Regions from separate parts of the Ensifer sp. Root954 genome, predicted to be linked through region 3. Evidence: predicted binding sites of a transcription regulator. Region 3 holds the regulator's gene; each other region holds the start of a gene.

Region 1 (6,471 bases), on a different contig from region 3:
CCTTCGCTTGAAACCCGCGCCAGCTTTGCCGAGATCGTGCGCACCATTGCCGCCCATGACGCAGCCATGGCCGCACGGCCGGAGATGAACAGCGTGGAGGTCGGCGGCACACCGGCCTCCGATACGCCGCTCGCCTTCCCGTTCACCGTTGCTGCCTGGAACCTGGAGCGCTGCCTGTTTCCGGCCGAAAGCGCCGCCCATCTCGCCGCGACGAACGCGCCGGTCGTCCTTCTTTCAGAAATGGACAACGGCATGGCCCGCACCGGCCAGCGTCACCCGACCGCCGAAGTCGCCGAAACACTCGGCATGCACTATGCGTATGGCATCGAGTTCATCGAGATGGGTCTCGGCTCCGATACGGAGCGTGAGTTCTGTGAGGACGAATTCAACGCCAAGGGGTTCCATGGCAATGCGCTGATGGCTGCGGTGCCGTTCTCCCGGCCCTTCATGTTGCGCCTATGGGGCGAACGCCTCTGGTTCACCGATGGCGAGCAGCCGCGCCTTGGCGAGCGCTGTGCGATCGGCGCCGTCATCGAGACGGAAGCCGGACCCTTCGTCGCCGTCTCCACCCATCTCGAGAGTGCGACGACTGCCGTCTACCGAGCGCGCCAGGTCAAGGAATTGATCGATGCACTCGACGAGACTTTCCCCGGCCTGCCGGTGATGATCGGTGGCGATCTCAATACCGGCAACCATGCCGGCGGCGATTTCGAGGCCGAAGGGCTGTTTGCCATGAGCGCCATCAGAGGCTTTACCCGCCATGGTGGGCCGCTCGACGTGATGACCACGCGGCCGAGCCTGATCACCCGCTGGCCAGAGCGGGCGATGAAGCTCGACTGGTTCCTGTCGCGCGGGCTGAAGATCGGCGAGACCACGATCATTCCTTCGCTTGACGAAACCGGCCGGCCGCTTTCGGATCACGATCTCATCACCTGCGTGATCGAAGGCTTCGAATAGGCTCGCCTCTCCTTGCCTAAGGCCCGCCCGCATTCTACATGTCGAGGGCTTTGCCAGTGCGGCAGAGGGCAGCGGTTTTCCCGTCCTCATTCGCTCCGGCGGTTTGAAATCGATCACGCTAAGCGTGATCCATGAGGGAATGGGTAGATGGCGAAAATCGTCAATGTCGGGGTCCAGATGGACCATGTGTCGGGCATCAACATTGCGGGTGACTCCACCTTCGCCATGAGCCTCGAGGCACAGTCGCGCGGCTATCGCCTCTTCCACTATACGCCGGAAAAGCTGTCGCTGCGCGACGGCAAGGTCTATGCGAGCGTGCAGCCGATGACGCTGCGCGACGTCAAGGGCGACCACTTCACGCTTGGCGAAGCCGAGCGCGTGGATCTTTCGACCATGGACGTCATCCTGCTGCGCCAGGACCCGCCCTTCGACATGGCCTACATTACCTCGACGCACCTTTTGGAACGCCTGCATCCGAAGACGCTGGTCGTCAATGATCCCGCCTGGGTGCGCAATTCGCCGGAGAAGATCTTCGTCACCGAATTCGCCGACCTGATGCCGAAGACGCTGATCACCCGCGACCCCGCTGAGATCGCCAGCTTCCGCCAGGAAATGGGCGACATCATCCTGAAGCCGCTCTACGGCAACGGCGGCGCCGGCGTGTTCCACTCGACCCGCGACGACCGCAACATGTCCTCTCTGCTCGAAATGTTCGGCCAGATGTTCCGCGAGCCCTTCATCGCCCAGGAATACCTGCCGGCGGTGCGCAAGGGCGACAAGCGCATCCTGCTCGTCGACGGCGAGCCGGTCGGCGCCATCAACCGCGTTCCGGCAGACCACGACGCCCGCTCCAACATGCATGCTGGCGGCCGGCCTGAGCCGACCGAACTGACGGCGCGTGAGAAGGAAATCTGCACCCGCATCGCGCCTGCGCTGAAGGAGCGCGGCTTCCTCTTCGTCGGCATCGACGTTATCGGCGACTACATGACCGAGATCAACGTGACGTCGCCGACCGGCATCCGCGAAGTGAAAAAGTTCGGCGGCGCCGATGTCGCGAGCCTGCTCTGGGATGCGATCGAGCGCAAGCGCGCCTGATCAAGATCTCGGCCTAGGAGCCATCTCGGGTCGATGGCGCTTGCCGCGGGCCTACGCCCGCGGCCGTTTGCCGAAACGTCCCGGGTACAGGCCCGCGCCTCCTCAAATGTTCCGTTATTGTTCTTGTTTTTGTGCGCGATCCGTGCAAGGCTTCTGCCTGCAACCCTGGGCGGTTGTGGCGCCCGATAACTGGGCTGCCTGGGCGAGGGGGCAAGCATGGTCGCGCGCGTCAGCACGGTCGCATTTCAGGGTATCGAGGGTCTGCCTGTCGATGTGCAGGTGATGGTCGCGCCGGGCAAGGTCGGCATGCAGATCGTCGGCCTGCCGGACAAGGCCGTCGCCGAAAGCCGCGAGCGGGTGCAGGCCGCCCTTCATGCTTCAGGTCTGGCGTTGCCGGCCAAGCGCGTGACCGTCAATCTTGCGCCCGCTGACCTTCCCAAGGAGGGCAGCCACTTCGACCTGGCGATCGCACTCGGCCTGATGGCAGCTCTCGGCGCCATTCCCGGCGATGCGTTGGCGCCTTATGTGGTGATCGGTGAGCTCAATCTCGATGGCACCATTGCTGCCGTTGCCGGCGCGCTTCCCGCCGCGATCGGTGCCAATGCGCTCGGCAAGGGGCTGATCTGCCCGGCCGAAAGCGGACCCGAGGCGGCCTGGGCCGGGGCCGAGATCGACATTCTGGCGCCCCGCAGCCTGATCGCAATCGCCAACCATTTCCGCGGTACGCAGGTGCTTTCGCGACCCGAGGCCGCGATCCGCTCAGGCGCATCTAACCTGCCCGATCTCGCCGATATCAAGGGTCAGGAAAGCGCCAAGCGGGCGCTCGAAGTGGCGGCCGCCGGCAACCACAATCTGCTGATGGTCGGCCCGCCCGGCTCGGGCAAGTCGATGCTCGCTGCCCGCCTGCCGTCGATCCTGCCGCCGCTCAACCCGGCCGAGCTCCTCGAAGTGTCGATGATCCATTCGATCGCCGGGCAGCTTCCGGGCGGCAAGCTCTCGGACCGGCGGCCGTTCCGCACGCCGCATCATTCCGCGACGATGGCCGCCATGGTTGGTGGCGGCTTGCGTGCCAAGCCCGGCGAGGCGTCGCTTGCGCACAACGGCGTACTGTTTCTCGACGAGTTTCCGGAATTCTCGCCGCAGGTGCTCGACGCGCTGCGCCAGCCGCTTGAAACCGCCGAATGCATCATCGCCCGCGCCAACCACCGCGTCAGCTATCCCGCCGCGATCCAGCTTGTCGCGGCCATGAACCCCTGTCGCTGCGGCATGGCCGGCGAACCCGGCCGCAGCTGCGCCCGTGGACCGCGCTGCATGTCCGACTATCAGGCACGCATCTCCGGTCCGCTGATGGACCGCATCGATATCCGCATCGACGTGCCGGCCGTCAGCGCCGCCGATCTCCTGAAGCCGGCCGCAGCCGAAAGCAGCGAGGTCGTTGCTCGTCGCGTCGCGCGCGCCCGTGCCATGCAGATCGATCGTTTCGCCGCCCTCGGACATCCAGAGCTGACAAGCAATGCCCGCGCGTCAACCTCGATGATCGAGAAGATCGCAGCACCCGATGCGGCCGGCCTGCAGCTTCTCCGGGACGCCGCCGAAAAGATGAAATTTTCCGCCCGCGGCTACCATCGTGTGCTGAAGGTCGCCCGCACGCTTGCCGATCTCGATGGCGCAGTAACCGTCGGTCGCATCCATCTCGCCGAGGCGATTTCCTATCGGATCGCCGGGGAACGCTTGCCCGTCGCCGCATAGCGGCGTGCCTTGAAAAAAAAGGGCGCCACGGGCGCCCTTTCCGATTGGAACTGAAGTCGGCCTGATCAGCCGCCCAGGCCATCGAACAGCACCGTCGAGAGGTAGCGTTCGGCAAAGGACGGGATGATGACGACGATGGTCTTGCCGGCATTTTCCTCGCGCTGGCCGACCTCGATTGCCGCTGTCAGGGCTGCACCGGCGGAGATGCCGACCGGCACGCCTTCGAGCTTGGCGACAAGGCGGGCGGCCTCGATCGCTTCCGCGCTGTTGACCGTGACGATCTCGTCATAGACCGTGGTGTCGAGGATCGCCGGCGCAAAGCCTGCGCCGATGCCCTGGATCTTGTGCGGCCCGGGATTGCCACCGGACAGAACCGGAGATTCCTCCGGCTCGACGGCGATTACCTTGATCGAAGGCTTGCGCGCCTTCAGCACCTGGCCGGCGCCGGTAATCGTGCCGCCGGTGCCGATGCCGGAGACGAAAATGTCGACAGCGCCGTCCGTGTCGTTCCAGATTTCTTCGGCCGTCGTCTTGCGGTGAATTTCCGGGTTGGCCGGGTTTTCGAACTGCTGTGGGATGATGGCGTCCGGCAGTGTCTCGACCAGTTCCTGCGCCTTGGCGATCGCGCCCTTCATGCCCTTGGCGCCCTCGGTCAGCACCAGCTCGGCGCCGAGCAGCGCCAGCATCTTGCGCCGCTCGACCGACATGGTCTCTGGCATCGTCAGGATCAGCTTGTAGCCCTTGGCGGCCGCGACGAAGGCGAGCGCGATGCCGGTATTGCCGGAGGTCGGCTCCACCAGCGTCGTGCGGCCGGGCGTAATCTTGCCCTGCGCTTCCAGGCTCTCGATCATCGCCACACCGATACGGTCCTTGACCGAGGCGATCGGGTTGAAGAATTCGAGCTTGGCGAGCAGGTTCGCCTTGACGCCCTTTTCCTTGGCAAGCTTGTCCAGCCGCACGATGGGCGTGTCGCCGATCGTTTCCGTGATCGAGGAGTAGACGCGGCCGCGGCCGGGCTTGCGTGTGTCGGACATGGGTTTCTCCCTTGGGCGTAAATTGTCGAGCTATGAGAATAGGAACAATGATCGCGCAATTCCAGAACGACAAACACCGCGCAGCGATCCGCCGAAGGAAAAACCACTGGCGAAGTCGTTGTTCGGGAAAAGTTTTTTCAGCTGGCGCGAACGGCGATATAGGCCGCCGTGCCGGCAAGCACGCTGGCCGCAACCCGGTTCAGCGCTTTCAGGGCCTTCGGTTGCTTGAGCAGCAGACGCGCACGCGAGGCGAGCAGCATATAGGGTACGAGAACGCTCAAGAGCACCAGAAAGGTGGCGGTCAGGAGCAGGCCGTAGTCGCCGGGTCCGATCGCCCGAATGTCGATTAGCGTCGGCACGAGCGCCACGTAAAACAGCATCGTCTTCGGATTGCCGAGCGTGATCAGCAGGCCGGACAGAAAGGACATGGCCGAACTCGTCGACGGCTTCGCCTTGATGTCCTCCGGCAGCAGCCCTGCGCTCCACAGCTTCCATGCGATGTAGCCGAGGTAGAGGACGCCGGCAAACTTCACCACCAGGAAGGCTGTGGTGAAGGTCTGGGCAATCAGCGCCAGCCCCAGGATGACCGCGGTTAGATAGATCATGTCGCCGAGCGCGATGCCGAGGCCCATGAAGAAGGTCTCGCGGAAACCCGAGCCGAGCGCGCGCGCAACCAGCGCCGTCACGCCGGGGCCTGGAATGGCCGCAGCGATGAAGAGCGCGCCGCTATAGGCGATGAGGGCCGCGAGCGTCATGGAATGTCCTTCCGAAGATGATGCCGATTTCTACCTCAAGCGACTGAAAAAGGAAATCACCGAACTGCGACCGGCGGGCGTCCGCTGAAGAAATTGACCGGGTGACAAGTCTGGCGTTGTCCGCTGGTGCGAAATGCGTAGAGCTTGGCGAAAACGAGCGAAAGGCGCCTCTCCATGCCCGAGTTGAAGGATATGATCGGCTTTGCCCTCCTGGCCCTTGGCATGGTGCTGACGCCAGGCCCGAACATGATCTACCTGATCTCGCGCTCGATCAGCCAGGGGCCGGGCGCCGGCTTGATTTCGCTCGGCGGCGTGGCGCTCGGCTTCGTCGTCTATATGGTCTCGGCGGCATTCGGTATCACAGCGCTGCTTCTGGCCGTGCCCCTCGCCTATGATGCGCTTCGCATCGCCGGTGCAGCCTACCTTCTCTATCTCGCCTGGCAGGCGGTCAGGCCCGGTGGACGCTCGCCCTTTCAGGTCAAGAACCTGCCGAAGGATGGGCCGAAGAAGCTGTTCGTCATGGGCTTCCTGACCAGCCTGCTCAATCCCAAGGTAGCGGTGCTCTATCTCTCGTTGCTGCCGCAGTTCATCCGGCCGGAGCTCGGCAACGTGCTCGGCCAGTCGCTGGTCTTCGGCTCGATCCAGATCGCGACCAGCGTCACCGTCAACGCCATGATCGCGCTCGCCGCCAGCGGCATCGCCGCTTTTCTTGCCGGGCGGCCGTTGTTCATGGTGGTGCAGCGCTGGGCGATGGGGACGGCGCTCTTCGGCTTCGCGCTGAGCATGGCTTCGGAAGCGCGGCGCTAACGCGCGCTTGCCGATGCCGCCCTCAACTCCGGAGCTGGCTTACTCGAAAACCGGCCGCATGAAGCTGCGCTCGT
Region 2 (6,471 bases), on a different contig from region 3:
CCAAGGGTCACAAGATCGCCGACGACGCCCGCGAATCCGCAAAGGCCAAGGCCAATGCTGACCGCACCGCCGTCGAAGCCGACCTTGCCAAGAAGATCTCGGCTGCAGAAGACCGCATCGCCGACATCAAGGCAAAAGCACTGGCCGACGTCGGCGCCATCGCCGAGGAAACCGCAACGGCTGTCGTCAAGCAGCTGATCGGCGGAACCGTCACCAAGGCCGAGATCACCGCTGCCGTCAAGGCATCGGCTGGCAACTGAGGAGCACTGAACTATGCATCTTGATGCAACTTTCTATGCCTTCGTTGGCCTGATCCTGTTCTTCGTCCTGATTGCCTATCTCAAGGTTCCGGGCATGGTCGGCAAGGCGCTCGACGCCCGCGCCGAAAAGATCGGCAACGAGCTGACCGAAGCCAAGCGCCTGCGCGAAGAAGCACAGGGCCTCGTCGCTGAATACCAGCGCAAGCGCAAGGATGCCGAAGCGGAAGCTGCTGGCATCGTCGCTGCGGCCCAGCGCGAAGCCGAAATGCTGACCGCGGAAGCCAAGCAGAAGACCGAGGAATACGTCGTTCGTCGCACGGCTCTTTCGGAACAGAAGATCAAGCAGGCCGAAAGCGATGCGATCAACGCGGTTCGTTCCGCTGCCGTCGATCTCGCGATCGCCGCTGCCGAGAAGGTCATTGCCGCCAAGGCGGACGCCGGCGCCCAGAGCGATCTGTTCAAGAAGGCACTTGGCGACGTCAAGGCACGCTTGAACTAAGCGCTCGGACATTCGATTGAAGAAAGCCCCGCTTCGTGCGGGGCTTTTTTTATGCCTGTCTGCAGAGAACGCGCTGGCCCGAACAATGGGTGGTGCCAGCCTCACTCAGAGATTTGCGTAGGCGTTTCGCCACATCAGGTTCGGCCGCCGAAGTAGGACCAGTGTTCAACGGCTAGCGTAGCGCACGTCAGCATGCGCGCCGCCGGTATGGCTTTTGACGCGAGAAAAGCTGTTGACGAGATATGTCGGAAGCGGAACCGAAAACGCCTGCGTAGCGCTGGTCAGGGATTGCGCAAAGGTTAGTCGTCCCGGCGCAGCGGCCGGAAGCTCATGCGGTGCAGCGGGCAGGGGCCGTGGGTCTCGATGGCGCGACGGTGGGTCACCGTCGCATAGCCGGCATGGAGCGCGAAGCCGTAGCCGGGATGTGCGAGATCGGCACGGGCCATCATGCGGTCGCGGGTGACCTTGGCGACGATCGAAGCGGCGGCGATCGACAGCGACCGCGCATCGCCCTTGACGACCGCCTTGGCGTGGCAGGTGAGGCCGGGCGGCACGTCACGGCCGTCGACGAGCACGAAGCGTGCGTTCGAGGGCAGGCCGGCCACGGCGCGCCGCATGGCTTCAAGGCTTGCCTTGCGGATGTCGGTGGCGTCGATCGTGCCGGCCGAAGCCGAGGCGATCGACACTTCGGACGTGGCGAGGATTTCTTCGAACAGTTTTTCGCGCGCCTGCGCCGTCAGCTTCTTGCTGTCGTCGAGGCCTGCGGGAATGGCGTCCGGATCGAGGATGACGGCGGCGGCGACCACCGGTCCCGCGAGCGGCCCACGCCCGGCCTCATCTGCTCCGGCGACCGGCCAGAAGCCATCGCCCTTGGCCGAAAGCTCGAAACTGAAATCGGGCGCTTCGATGATATCGGGAAAAAGGGGAGAATCGGACGATCTGCGAGACATAAGTCTAATTCGCATGATCGCCCGATTCTCTTCAAGCCCCCAGGTCCGAGTGCGGCGGCGGACGGGGGATTACCGGGGCCCACGGCGGGTAAGGGGCACCGGAACTGCTATGCGATCTGAGGCGCCCGCTATCGGGTTCGCCTGGCGGTGCGGGGCGATCATCTCTCGCCGCGCGCCGATTACGAAATTGCGGGATGGCTACCCAGGCGACCGGAAAGCCTTCAAAGAAGCGAGAGCTGCACCCCCGTTCCGAGCGGCGGCACGAAGAGATCGTCGCGCAGCTGCCGGCGCGTCGGGTTGAAGCCGAGGCGCTTGACCGCCAGGTCGAAGCGGCGGCCAATCTGCCACGCATAGGGGCCGGCGCCCTTCATGCGTTTGCCGAATTCGGCGTCATAGTCCTTGCCGCCACGCATGGAGCGGATGAGCGACATGACGTGCCGGTAGCGGTCCGGATAATTGCGCAGCAGCCAGTCGCGAAAGAGCGGGCTGACCTCGAGCGGCAGCCGCAGCAGGACATAGCTTGCTTCGGTTGCTCCGGCTGTCCTTGCGCCTTCGAGCACGCGCTCGATCTCGTGGTCGTTCAGCGCCGGAATGATAGGGGAAACGAGAACACCGGCCGGGATGCCCGCTTCGGCAAGCATGCGTATCGCCTCCAGCCGCTTGCTCGGCGTAGAGGCCCGCGGCTCCATCGTGCGGGCGAGCTTCCGGTCGAGTGTCGTGACGGAGATGCCGACGCGCACCAGTCCCTTTTCCGCCATCGGCGCCAGGATATCGATATCGCGGGTGACCATCGCTGATTTGGTGACGATCATGACCGGATGGTTGGCGTCCCGCAGCACCTCGAGGATCTGGCGCATGATGCGCCACTCCTTCTCGATCGGCTGATAGGGGTCGGTGTTGGTGCCGATGGCGATCGGCCTCACCTTGTAGTCCTGCCGCGCCAGTTCGCGCTCCAGAAGTCGCGGTGCATCCGGCTTGGCAAACAGTTTTGCTTCGAAGTCGAGGCCGGCCGATAGGCCCATATACGCGTGCGTGGGGCGGGCAAAGCAATAGATGCAACCATGCTCGCAGCCGCGATAGGGATTGATCGAGCGGTCGAAGGAGATGTCGGGAGACTCGTTCCTCGTGATCACCGTGCGCGGCTTCTCGACCTGAACCTCGGTCTTGAACGGCGGCAGATCCTCCAGGCTTTCCCAACCGTCGTCGAACGTCTCGCGGCTGCGCGGTTCGAACCTGCCGGACATGTTGATCCCGGCGCCGCGCCCCCGGCGGCGATCGATGTCGATCCGGAGGCCCGTTGCGCTCATCATCGCGTCGGCCACATCTGCCGTGTTGGCGGGCGCAAGGGCACCCTGCCTGATCTGAGACAGCTCGGTCATTGGAATCTCCCCGGAATCAGATATTTGATCCCGTTTTGTTCTGATTATTTTCCTATCGCGAATGAGGGAACAATTCAAGAACAAAAAATTGGAATTTCGGTTTTGTCGATCAAGGCACCGCTTCGGTCGATGTCCTGGATGTAGCAATTGCCGTGCCGATGCGTTACGAGAAACCATGCTCACGATCATCATGGAAACCCGCGACAACGAAGCCGAACTGGCGCAGACGCTTGCTGTGTTGGTTGCCGGCGCCGTGGAGGGGCTGGTCAGCGATGTGATCATCCTCGATCATGGTTCGAAGGATGGTTCGTCCGATGTGGCCGATGCCGCTGGATGCCGTTTCTGCCGGAATTGGGATCTCGCCGATGTGGTGGGTTCGGCGCGTGGCGAATGGCTGATGTTGCTGGAGCCGGGCGCCCGCCCGATCGGCCGCTGGATCGATGAACTGGCCGAGTACGTGTCGATGAACAAGGCACCGGCCCGCTTCTCCGGTTCGAGGCTGCATCGCATGCCTCTCTTCCGCCGGCTGACCCGGCGGGGAAAGCCGCTGGAGACAGGCTTTCTCCTGCGCAAGAACGATGCTCTTGCGGCCGCCCGCGGCAATACGGGCCTGGATGCCATGACGAATGTCCGCTCTGTCCGCAAGCTCTCGACCGAACTTGTTCCGGCCTGGGTCGCCGTCGAAGCCAGGCGGTAACGCCGGTTCGTAGCGCGCAAAATTAAAGGTGCCAGTCCCGGGGGGACGGCACCTCCAAGCGGCTCTCAAATGACCTTGTTTGGTAGATTTCTATCCGGGCAGCATTCTGGCTACCCGTCGTATCCAACATTGCATTCCGCCTGGGGGACAGAGGCGGAAGGGTCTTGCGGCGCGAGGAATAGAACGTGCGGCGGTCGTTCCTCGCTGTGTCAACGCTTGGAGACTAACGAGAGGAGAAGCGACCGTCAGTTACTAAGGTAACAGGTCGGCCAAGCCGGAACGGTCCAAGCTCTTCAGCCACGTTTCAGATGCTCGTCGAGCCGCGGCATGATCTCCACGAAATTGCAGGGCATGTGCCGATAGTCGAGCTGTTGCTTGAGGATGCCGTCCCACGCATCACGGCAGGCACCGGGCGAACCCGGAAGGACGAAGATGAAGGTGGCGTTGGCAACGCCGCCAGTTGCCCGCGACTGGATCGTCGAGGTGCCGATCTTCTCGAAGGAGATACGGTGGAAGACTTCGGAGAACCCGTCCATGCGCTTCTCGAACAACGGTTCCAGCGCCTCAGGCGTCACGTCCCGCCCGGTGAAGCCCGTTCCACCTGTCGTGATCACTACGTCGATGTTGGGATCGAGCGTCCAGGCCTTTACCTGGTCGTAGATCTTCGTCTTGTCGTCGGAAACGATGGCGCGCGCCTCAAGCCGATGGCCGGCGTCACGCACCCGCGCTTCCAATGTGTCGCCCGACTTGTCGTCGGCGCGCGTGCGCGTGTCGGAGACCGTGAGGATGGCGATCCCGACAGGAATGAACGGACGCTTTTCGTCGATACCGGCCATGCTATTTCCCTTTGCCCACTGTCCTGCAGGCGAGAACGTACCACCCGGGGTAGGCCTCCGAAAGAGCGCGCGCTGTCGCAGCCGCGCGCACGTCGCTGTCGAAAAGGCCGAAGCATGTGGCGCCTGAGCCCGACATGCGCGTGAGCGCCGATCCGGCTTCGGTCAATGCCTTGCAGACCGTGCCGATCACGGGCTCAAGGCCCTCTGCCGGCAGCTGCAAATCGTTGCGCATCGTGGCGATGGCAGAGATCCACTCGGCCGCCGTACCGGCTCTGTAAGGCGCAACGAGCGGCGGGTTCGTCTTGTTGGCGAGGGCCCGGAAGACAACCGGCGTCGAGACGGCGACGAGCGGATTGACCAGCACGACCGGTAGCGCGGGGAAATCCGCAAGCGGCGTAATGTCCTCGCCGATCCCCTTCGCGAGCAGTGGCGTGCCGGCAAGACACATCGGCACGTCCGCTCCGAGCTGCAGCGCGATGGCGCCGAGGCGGGAGGGTTCGATCGTCGCGCCCCAAAGATCGAGAAGCCCAAGAAGCGTCGCCGCCGCATCCGCGGATCCGCCGCCAATGCCCGAGGCGAGCGGCAGGTTCTTCTCGAGATGCAGGTGGACCGGCCCGGCCGTGTCGGGGTTAAGCGCCTGCAGTTTGGCGCGCAGCAGATCCCGTGCCTTCAGAACCAGATTGCCGCCCTCAGCGCCGGCATCCATCGGCAACGCGGCGGCAAACGCGCCCGAAACCGTGAAGCGATCCGCATCCGCCGGCGAGAGACCGATGCGATCGCCGCGATCGGCAAAAGTGACGAGACTTTCGAGAAGATGGTGGCCGTCGGCGCGCTGGCCGACGACGTGAAGGGCCAGATTGATCTTGGCGAGGGCTGCACGCGTCAGCGCGAAGCCCGCGATGTCACCTTCCGACATGGAACGGTCAGGACTTCTTGTCCGGCGCCGGTGCTTCCGGGGTCACCTTCTTCGGCGCGGTTTCCTTGGCATCGGCCGAGGCGGGGACTGTTTCCTTGAGCGGCGGCAAGCCGTTCTCGATCTTTGCCTTGATCTTCGGGATCTCGGCTTCCTCGGGCTTCAGTTCGAGCGTCTGCGTCCACTGGAACACGGCTTCGAGCTTGCGGCCGACGCGCCAGTAGGCGTCGCCAAGGTGATCGTTGATCGTCGGGTCGCCGGCCATCAGTTCGGCCGCCTTCTCCAGTTCCACGACGGCGTCGTCGAAGCGGTTCATGCGGAAATAGGCCCAGCCGAGGGAATCGACGATATAGCCGTCATCCGGCTTCAACTCGACGGCCTTGCGGATCATCTCCAGGCCTTCTTCGAGGTTGATGTTCATGTCGACCCAGGAATAGCCGAGATAGTTCAACACCTGCGGCTGGTCCGGATTGAGCTCCAGCGCCTTGCGGAAGTTCGGCTCGGCCTTGTCCCAGAGCTTCTGGCGCTCATAGGCGATGCCGCGTTGGAAGAACACCGTCCAGTCGCTGCGCTTCGGGACGGAGCCGATCTGTTCGACGGCGCGATCGTAGAGTTCGCCCATCTCCTTGTAGTCCTTGGCGTCGGAAAGCACGCTGCCATAGGCGAGATAGTTGCGGATGTTCTTCGGATCGACGTCGATGAGCGCCTTCAGGTGCTTCTTCGCCTCGTCGACCTTGCCGATGCTGGCGAGGCTGAGCCCGAGCTGTAGTTCCGAAACGCGCCGCATCGGCGAGGTCTCGGGAATGGCCTTGTAGAGTTCGATCGCCTCGTTCGGTTTCTTCAGGTTTTCGGCGATGCCGCCGAGCATGACCAGGATGTCGGCGCTGTCAGGGTCGAGCCGGCGCGCGGTCTGCAGGTAGAGCGAGACGATGTCCTC
Region 3 (6,471 bases):
AGCTCAGGATAATGAAACAGCAGATGATAGGAGAATTCGCGCCAGGCGAGTTCCTTGCGGAAGGTGGCCGCCCCTTCGCCGCTATCGGCCTGGGGCCCAGCTGCCGCATGCCAGGCCTGCGCCGGCGAAATTTCGCCAAAGGCGAGATGAGGCGAGAGCAGGGATGTGCCATCCGCGTCGGGAATGTCGCGGCAGCGTTTGTAGGCGTCGAGCTTCTCATCGACGAATTCTTCGAGACGGGTGGCCGCACCGTCTTCGCCCGGCGTCCAGACCTCGCTGAATGTCGCCGCCCAGTCCGGTTTCGTCGGCAGCAGCGACCAGTCGTCAAGGCGTTCCGATCGCGGCCATGCTCCCGGGGCTGCGATATGGCGCGGCCGGTCGATCGGCGGTGCCAGCTCGTTTTTCAGTTCGAGCGCGCGCCAGAACGGCGTGAACACGCGGTAGGGGCCGCCCGTCGTCGTCAGCAGCCGCATGGGCTCATGCAGCAATTGTCCTGCAAAGCTCTCCGCGATGATTCCCCGCTCGGCCAGCGCCTTCTTGAGCGCGGTATCCGTGGCGATGCCGTTCGGGTCGTAGCGCCGGTTCCAGTAGATGCGCTCCGCACCGCTTGCGTGCGCAATCTCGACAATCACGTCAAGCGGCGCGGCTGATCGAAGAACGAGGCGAGAAGCGTGCCGCGCGAGACTTGCGCCCAAGGCCTCGAGCGAATGGTGCAGCCACCACGCCTGCGCCGCCCCGAGCGGACCGTTGCCGCTGTCGGCGGGTTCGCGAATATAGAGGGGAATGACGGCTGCCTCGCCGGCGGCAGCCGAGAGGGCGCGATTGTCGGCCAGGCGGAGATCCTTGCGGAACCAGACGATGATGGGCGGCGCCGCGGCCTTTGTCATGAAGAACCATCGGGAGGTTGGGGATTGATCACCTGGAGAACATAGGTGCAAAATGAAAAAGAGCCATTCGCATCGCTGCAAATGGCTCTTTTAGAAAGTGGCTCCCCGGGCCGGATTCGAACCGGCGACCTGTCGATTAACAGTCGAATGCTCTACCGCTGAGCTACCAGGGATCATCCGCGCCGCTGTTGTGCTGTGCGCTTCAGAAGTGAGGCTGCTAATACGCATGCTTTTCTGATTTGCCAAGCGCTTTTTTCAAAAAAAATGACAAGTTCCGTTGCGAGGCTGTGGAGAAGTCCCCAATTGTGGGAAAACACGCCGGATAGGGAATGATGAATAAAAACAGGAAGCAGACGCATTTCGGCATTGATCCGCAAACACGACAGATCGTGCTGGGCAAATGGCGTATCGCGCTGCCCGACTCTCCGCTGCTGCGCATCCTGCTGGGTTCGCTGCTGGTGTTCTGCGGTTTTCTCGGTTTCCTGCCCGTGCTGGGCTTCTGGATGATACCGTTGGGCCTGATCGTGCTTTCCCACGACATTCCCTCGGTTCGCCGCCGCCGTCGTCGTCTGGCCGTCTGGTGGGCGCGCTGGCGCGGGAAGGCCAACTCCTCGAACGGCTCCTGAGCCGGACGCCGATTTAACGATCTTGTTGTCGAGGCAGGGCGGTCGGCAGTTTTCGGTTCCTCGCGGCCGTCCCGTACCAATTCCGAATCTCTCAACAAGGGCCGTGGCCGCGCAGGCGAATGACCGGTTCCTCGCGGTCTTCCCCTCTGTTGGGGTGCCCTCGAAAACTTTTCGGCAACCCATCAAACGCATAATGCGGTCTCGAATCAGGATGGGGACCGATGGCCAAAGCCACTACGAAACGTCGACGCCGCAGTTCGGGCCGAAGCACCAGCAAACAGGGCGGCATGGCGCCGTGGTATCTGGCCGCAGCGCTCACCCTTGGCGGCGTCATGGCCTACGACCATCGCGCCGAGTTGCGGCACTGGCCGGTGGTTTCGGATGTCATGGCCCTTGCATCGCGATCGGAAACGAAGCCGAAGCCTCAGCGCGCGGTTCCTGAAGCGCAGGAGCGCGTTGCGCAGCAGGCGGATAGGCACAAACCAAATCCGAAGCCCAACCCGGCGACGAAGGTTGTCCTGGCCGCCCCGGTGCCGTCGGTGAATGTCGGCGTCACGCCGCCAACCCCTCTCGTGCGGCCCAATGAAGAGGTGAAGACGGCATCCATCCGTACCGATCAGTTCTATTTTTGCGGCATTCGCAACGACAACTGCGTGATCGATGGCGCGACCTTCGTCTTCCATGGCGAGACGATCCGCGTCGCCGATGTCGATGCACCGCGAATCCGCCAGGCAAGCTGCGACAAGGAGCGTTCGCGCGGCTTCTACGCCAAGCAGCGCCTGCGCGAATTGCTGAATGCAGGCGACTTCAGGCTGATCTCGGCGGGAGGGCGATCAGATGCCAAGGCCGGCGAGAAACTGCGCCTGGTCACCCGCGGTGACCAATCTCTTGGACGTGTACTCGTTTCCGAGGGGCTCGTGCGGCCGTGGGAAGGGCGCCCGACGCCCTGGTGCTGAGATCAGCTGGGAGACGATCGGCGGACATCGTCGATCGTTCTGTGGAAAGTATCCGTCCTGCAATTCGACGGCGCGTTTTTCAGAAAATGCCTCTTGCGGTTTTTCTGCAATCATTCTAAATCCGCGCCAACGCTTGGTTATCCGAGCTGTGAGGCCTCGTGGCGGAGTGGTGACGCAGAGGACTGCAAATCCTTGTACCCCGGTTCAATTCCGGGCGAGGCCTCCAATAATCTCACCTCGTTAAATTTGGTTTGGCGTTCTGCCTTAGGGCAGCGCGGTAAAATTCGCGACACGTCCGCGCAAGCCACGTCTCCTATGCCTCCGTCGGATCTTATCGCTTCGGTGAATTCGGTAGAGGGGGAACGATGACTCCGCTGAGATCAACCGCATCGGTAGCGTCCGTCAACATTAAGAACGGAGGCAATGGCATCAATGAAAAAGAGACTGATCCTGACGGCGTTGGCGTGTTTTGCGGCGACCGCTATGGAGGCGCGCGCGGACGACCTGGTTTTCCAGCTGAAGAACAACACCGGCGCGGTACTGACGAATTTCTATACGTCGCCGGTCGGCGTCAATGAATGGGAAGACGATGTTTTCGGTCGGCAGGTCCTGAACCCCGGCGAGAGCATGGAGATCACCATTGCCGACGGGCGGGACGTCTGCAAATACGACATGCGATTCGAATTCGAGGAAGGCTCGGCCCTCGATACGACCGAGGACACGCAGGATCTCTGCGAACTCGGCGAATACACGATCCACGAATAAGCGATCTGGATTTCAGGTCGCCTTAAATGGAAAGAGCCTCGCCACTTTCAGTGGCGAGGCTCTTTTGATTCGGCGTTCTGCCTGGAATTCAATGGTAGCGGCGGATCAGCCCGACGAGCTTGCCCTGGATTTTCACGCGATCCGGTCCGAAAATGCGCGTCTCGTAGGCGGGGTTGGCCGCTTCGAGCGCAATCGACGCGCCCTTGCGACGGAAGCGCTTCAGCGTCGCTTCCTCGTCGTCCACGAGCGCCACGATGATGTCGCCGGGATTGGCCGAGTTGCCGTTGCGGATGATCACCGTGTCGCCATCGAAGATGCCGGCCTCGATCATCGAATCGCCCTTTACTTCGAGGGCGTAATGCTCGCCGCTGCCGATCATGTCGAGCGGAACGGTAATGTCATGGGTGTTGTTCTGGATCGCCGAGATCGGCACGCCGGCAGCGATGCGGCCCATCACCGGGACGGAAACAGACGTGCTTTCGGCGACCGGCGCCGGCTTCGGCGTGGCAGGAGCGGCGGCCGGCGGCTTTCCGAGGCTGCCCTCGATCACGCTCGGCGAGAAGCCTCTGCGCGGCTGTTGCTGGCCGGCGGCGTAGGCTTCCGGAAGCTTGATGACTTCGAGCGCGCGCGCCCGGTTCGGCAACCGGCGAATGAACCCGCGTTCTTCGAGCGCCGTGATCAAACGGTGAATGCCGGACTTCGACGCCAGGTCGAGCGCATCCTTCATTTCATCGAAAGACGGCGGTACGCCCGACTCCTTCATGCGTTCGTGGATGAACAGAAGCAATTCCTGTTGCTTGCGGGTCAGCATGGCACGTCGCTCCAGAGGCGTGAAACAAATCAAGAACAGACACTATCTGTTCCATATGTGTTCCGCAAGTGCCTAAAATTCCGTGAATTCAGGCAATTGGCTGCTTCTGTGGGGGTCGATTGGTCACTTTTGCGGGAGCGGGGCGGTTTTCGGCGACGGTTGCGTCCCAAAACAGCGCCGGGCAGGCCGGTCGCGCGCGTGATTCGAACGAATCGCGGCTCTCTTCGCGGAGAGACTTAAGTCGCTTGCGAGGCCGAGCAGGCGTCTTCGAACTCCTTCACCGTCTCGGCGCTGTTGTCTTCCGGAAGCACTGCGTCGGCCGCATCGGTCGCAACGGGCGTATCGCCGTCATAAACGAAGGACTGGATGTAGAACGCGAGCGCGCCCTTCCAAACATTGCGTCCATCGATCTGATGGCACGGTACGGCCCGTTCGAAATCGGTCTGGAGTTCATCCACCGTCGCGGCACTGAGCTTGACGTCAGGCATATTGGGCGATGCGACTATCGAAGCGAGAAGCAGGGCGGCAAGCACGGTGATCGTCCACTTGATGAAGGGGTGGGACTAAGGGTTGGTAAACGATGTGAACCGCGCTTTCGTTCCGAAGTCCAGCAAGCATGGCGATCACTCTGCCATGTTCAACAGCTCTTTGCCCGCAGGCTGTGGCTGATTTGCGCCAGCCGCTCCATCTCGACCTCGTCTCGGCCGTTCTTCATGGACCGGCGCGGAGAATGCATCGGAGCTGCCAGCTTTCGCATCGGGCCTGGGGCGCGCAAAAATCCCTGCGGGGAAGGGCCTTCACCGTCTCGACAGGCCTCTAAAAAAAGATAACTTTGCGTGGAAAGTGGGGTGGTTGCATGCATAGATTGTCGTTGGTGGTGCTCGGCCTGTTGCTCACGGCTGGAGCGGCGTCTGCCGAAGAAGGGCGTTCGAATATCTGGAAACGGATCAACGCCTGGACGGTGGGATCCGATCCTTCCCTGGGAGGCTCGTGTTACGCGGCGACGAGCTATGACGCCGGCGCTATCCTTCGTATCGGCTTTTATCCGCGGGGATCGACGAACCTGGCGTTTCTTTCGATCGGCAATGCCGAATGGAAATCCATCGAGCCGCAGCGGGAATACGATGTTGCCTTGCAGCTCGACCGTGGTCGTCAGTGGCCGGCCGTTGCGTTCGGTGTTGATCTGACCGGCGCCAAGGCCCTTGTCGTCAACTTTTCCAACACCGACTTCTTTACCGAATTCGTTCGCAAGAACACCTTGGCGCTGGCCTTCGAGGGGCGCGTCGTCGCGAGCCTCAGCCTGCGTGATTCGATGAAGGCGGTAAGCGAGATGTTCAAGTGCCAGGAGGCGGTGAGCGCCTTGATCCCGAATGGCGGTCAGGGAGCGGCGAACGATCCCTTTGCGGGCGCCGGTGGCAATGCGCCGAACAACGATCCCTTTGCCGGCGGCGGCCAGACCAAGTCATCGAAAGATCCTTTCGCCATGTGATGGGCAGTCCGCTTGCCGCGGAGAGGTGAATATTCCTAAAATATTGCCTGGGATCGGCTAGGCACCCTCGACAGCGATGCGGGGACCTATCAAAATGCGGGCAAACGGGGGTTTTGCATGCGTAGATTGCTGGTCGGATTGGTAAGCTGTCTGATCGCCGCGGGATCGGCCGCGGCTGAGGAGTCCGAAATCATCAAGTGGAAGGATGTCGACGGCTGGACTGTTGCTTCCGACACCTCGATGGAGGGCTCCTGCTTCATCTCGTCGGTATTCGACGGCGGGGTCACCTTGCGCCTTGGGTTCTATCCCAAGGGCTCCGAGTCGCCGCTCTATATGAGCTTCGCCAGCGACGACTGGAGGTCGCTCGAGGTCGGCAAAGAGTACGACCTGACCTTCCGCTTCGACAAGACCGATCCATGGAGCGCCTCGGCGACCGCTGCCGGTGATGCGAGCGGAAAGTTTCTGTTCGTGAACGTCACCGACGCCGAGTTCCTGACGGGCTTCGTGCGCAAGCGGGCCTTGGCCATCGCGTTTGAAGATCGCGTCATCGCAAATCTCAGCCTGCGCGGCACCGGCCCGGCGGCCGACGAGTTGATGAAGTGCCAGAGGGCGGTCGACGAGATCATCGCCGACGAGGGCCGCAAGTCCAAGGAGAAGAAAGCCGACCCGTTCAATGCACCGAGCGAGAAGCGCTCGGCGCGGGATCCGTTCAGCCTCTGAAAACAGGTGGCCACGGGATCGGGCAGCGTTTCGCGAAGGCCGGACGGTGGATTAGCATGGCGGTGTCCCCAGAGAGACTCGAACTGGCGATCTGCTGATGACAAATCAGCCGCTGTTCCGATACCTCGGCAACCGGGCACCTTCTGATCGTTTTGGTGGAGCCGAAGGGAGTCGAACCCTCGACCTCCGCAGTGCGATTGCGGCGCTCTCCCAACTG

What was found. Region 3 encodes LexA, which represses DNA repair genes until DNA is damaged. Its sites were predicted from a motif close to TGTTCNNNNTGTGTTCNG; they were not measured.
Region 1: the regulator LexA is predicted to act here: its motif matches at 2,160-2,177, upstream of ASE71_RS32505 (YifB family Mg chelatase-like AAA ATPase).
Region 2: the regulator LexA is predicted to act here: its motif matches at 3,154-3,171, upstream of ASE71_RS15015 (PA0069 family radical SAM protein).

What each region holds. Positions count from the first base shown of each region.
Region 1 is NZ_LMJM01000052.1:410,446-416,916, reverse strand. Features, by position in the region: gene ASE71_RS32515 (endonuclease) at 1-957, shown strand, start outside; gene gshB (glutathione synthase) at 1,105-2,052, shown strand; gene ASE71_RS32505 (YifB family Mg chelatase-like AAA ATPase) at 2,269-3,801, shown strand; gene cysK (cysteine synthase A) at 3,867-4,835, opposite strand; gene ASE71_RS32495 (LysE family translocator) at 4,973-5,590, opposite strand; gene ASE71_RS32490 (LysE family translocator) at 5,765-6,397, shown strand; gene ASE71_RS32485 (NIPSNAP family protein) at 6,437-6,471, opposite strand, start outside.
Region 2 is NZ_LMJM01000023.1:198,270-204,740, forward strand. Features, by position in the region: gene ASE71_RS15000 (F0F1 ATP synthase subunit B) at 1-260, shown strand, start outside; gene ASE71_RS15005 (F0F1 ATP synthase subunit B) at 274-759, shown strand; gene ASE71_RS15010 (ribonuclease HII) at 1,059-1,709, opposite strand; gene ASE71_RS15015 (PA0069 family radical SAM protein) at 1,931-3,088, opposite strand; gene ASE71_RS15020 (hypothetical protein) at 3,264-3,785, shown strand; gene moaB (molybdenum cofactor biosynthesis protein B) at 4,079-4,621, opposite strand; gene ASE71_RS15030 (4-(cytidine 5'-diphospho)-2-C-methyl-D-erythritol kinase) at 4,623-5,537, opposite strand; gene ASE71_RS15035 (tetratricopeptide repeat protein) at 5,545-6,471, opposite strand, start outside.
Region 3 is NZ_LMJM01000014.1:54,683-61,153, reverse strand. Features, by position in the region: gene ASE71_RS07595 (cryptochrome/photolyase family protein) at 1-887, opposite strand, end outside; tRNA gene ASE71_RS07590 (tRNA-Asn) at 986-1,060, opposite strand; gene ASE71_RS07585 (hypothetical protein) at 1,220-1,513, shown strand; gene ASE71_RS07580 (thermonuclease family protein) at 1,735-2,469, shown strand; tRNA gene ASE71_RS07575 (tRNA-Cys) at 2,622-2,695, shown strand; gene ASE71_RS07570 (hypothetical protein) at 2,893-3,234, shown strand; gene lexA (transcriptional repressor LexA) at 3,323-4,045, opposite strand; gene ASE71_RS07560 (hypothetical protein) at 4,282-4,578, opposite strand; gene ASE71_RS07555 (hypothetical protein) at 4,902-5,534, shown strand; gene ASE71_RS07550 (hypothetical protein) at 5,652-6,254, shown strand; tRNA gene ASE71_RS07545 (tRNA-Ala) at 6,408-6,471, opposite strand, start outside.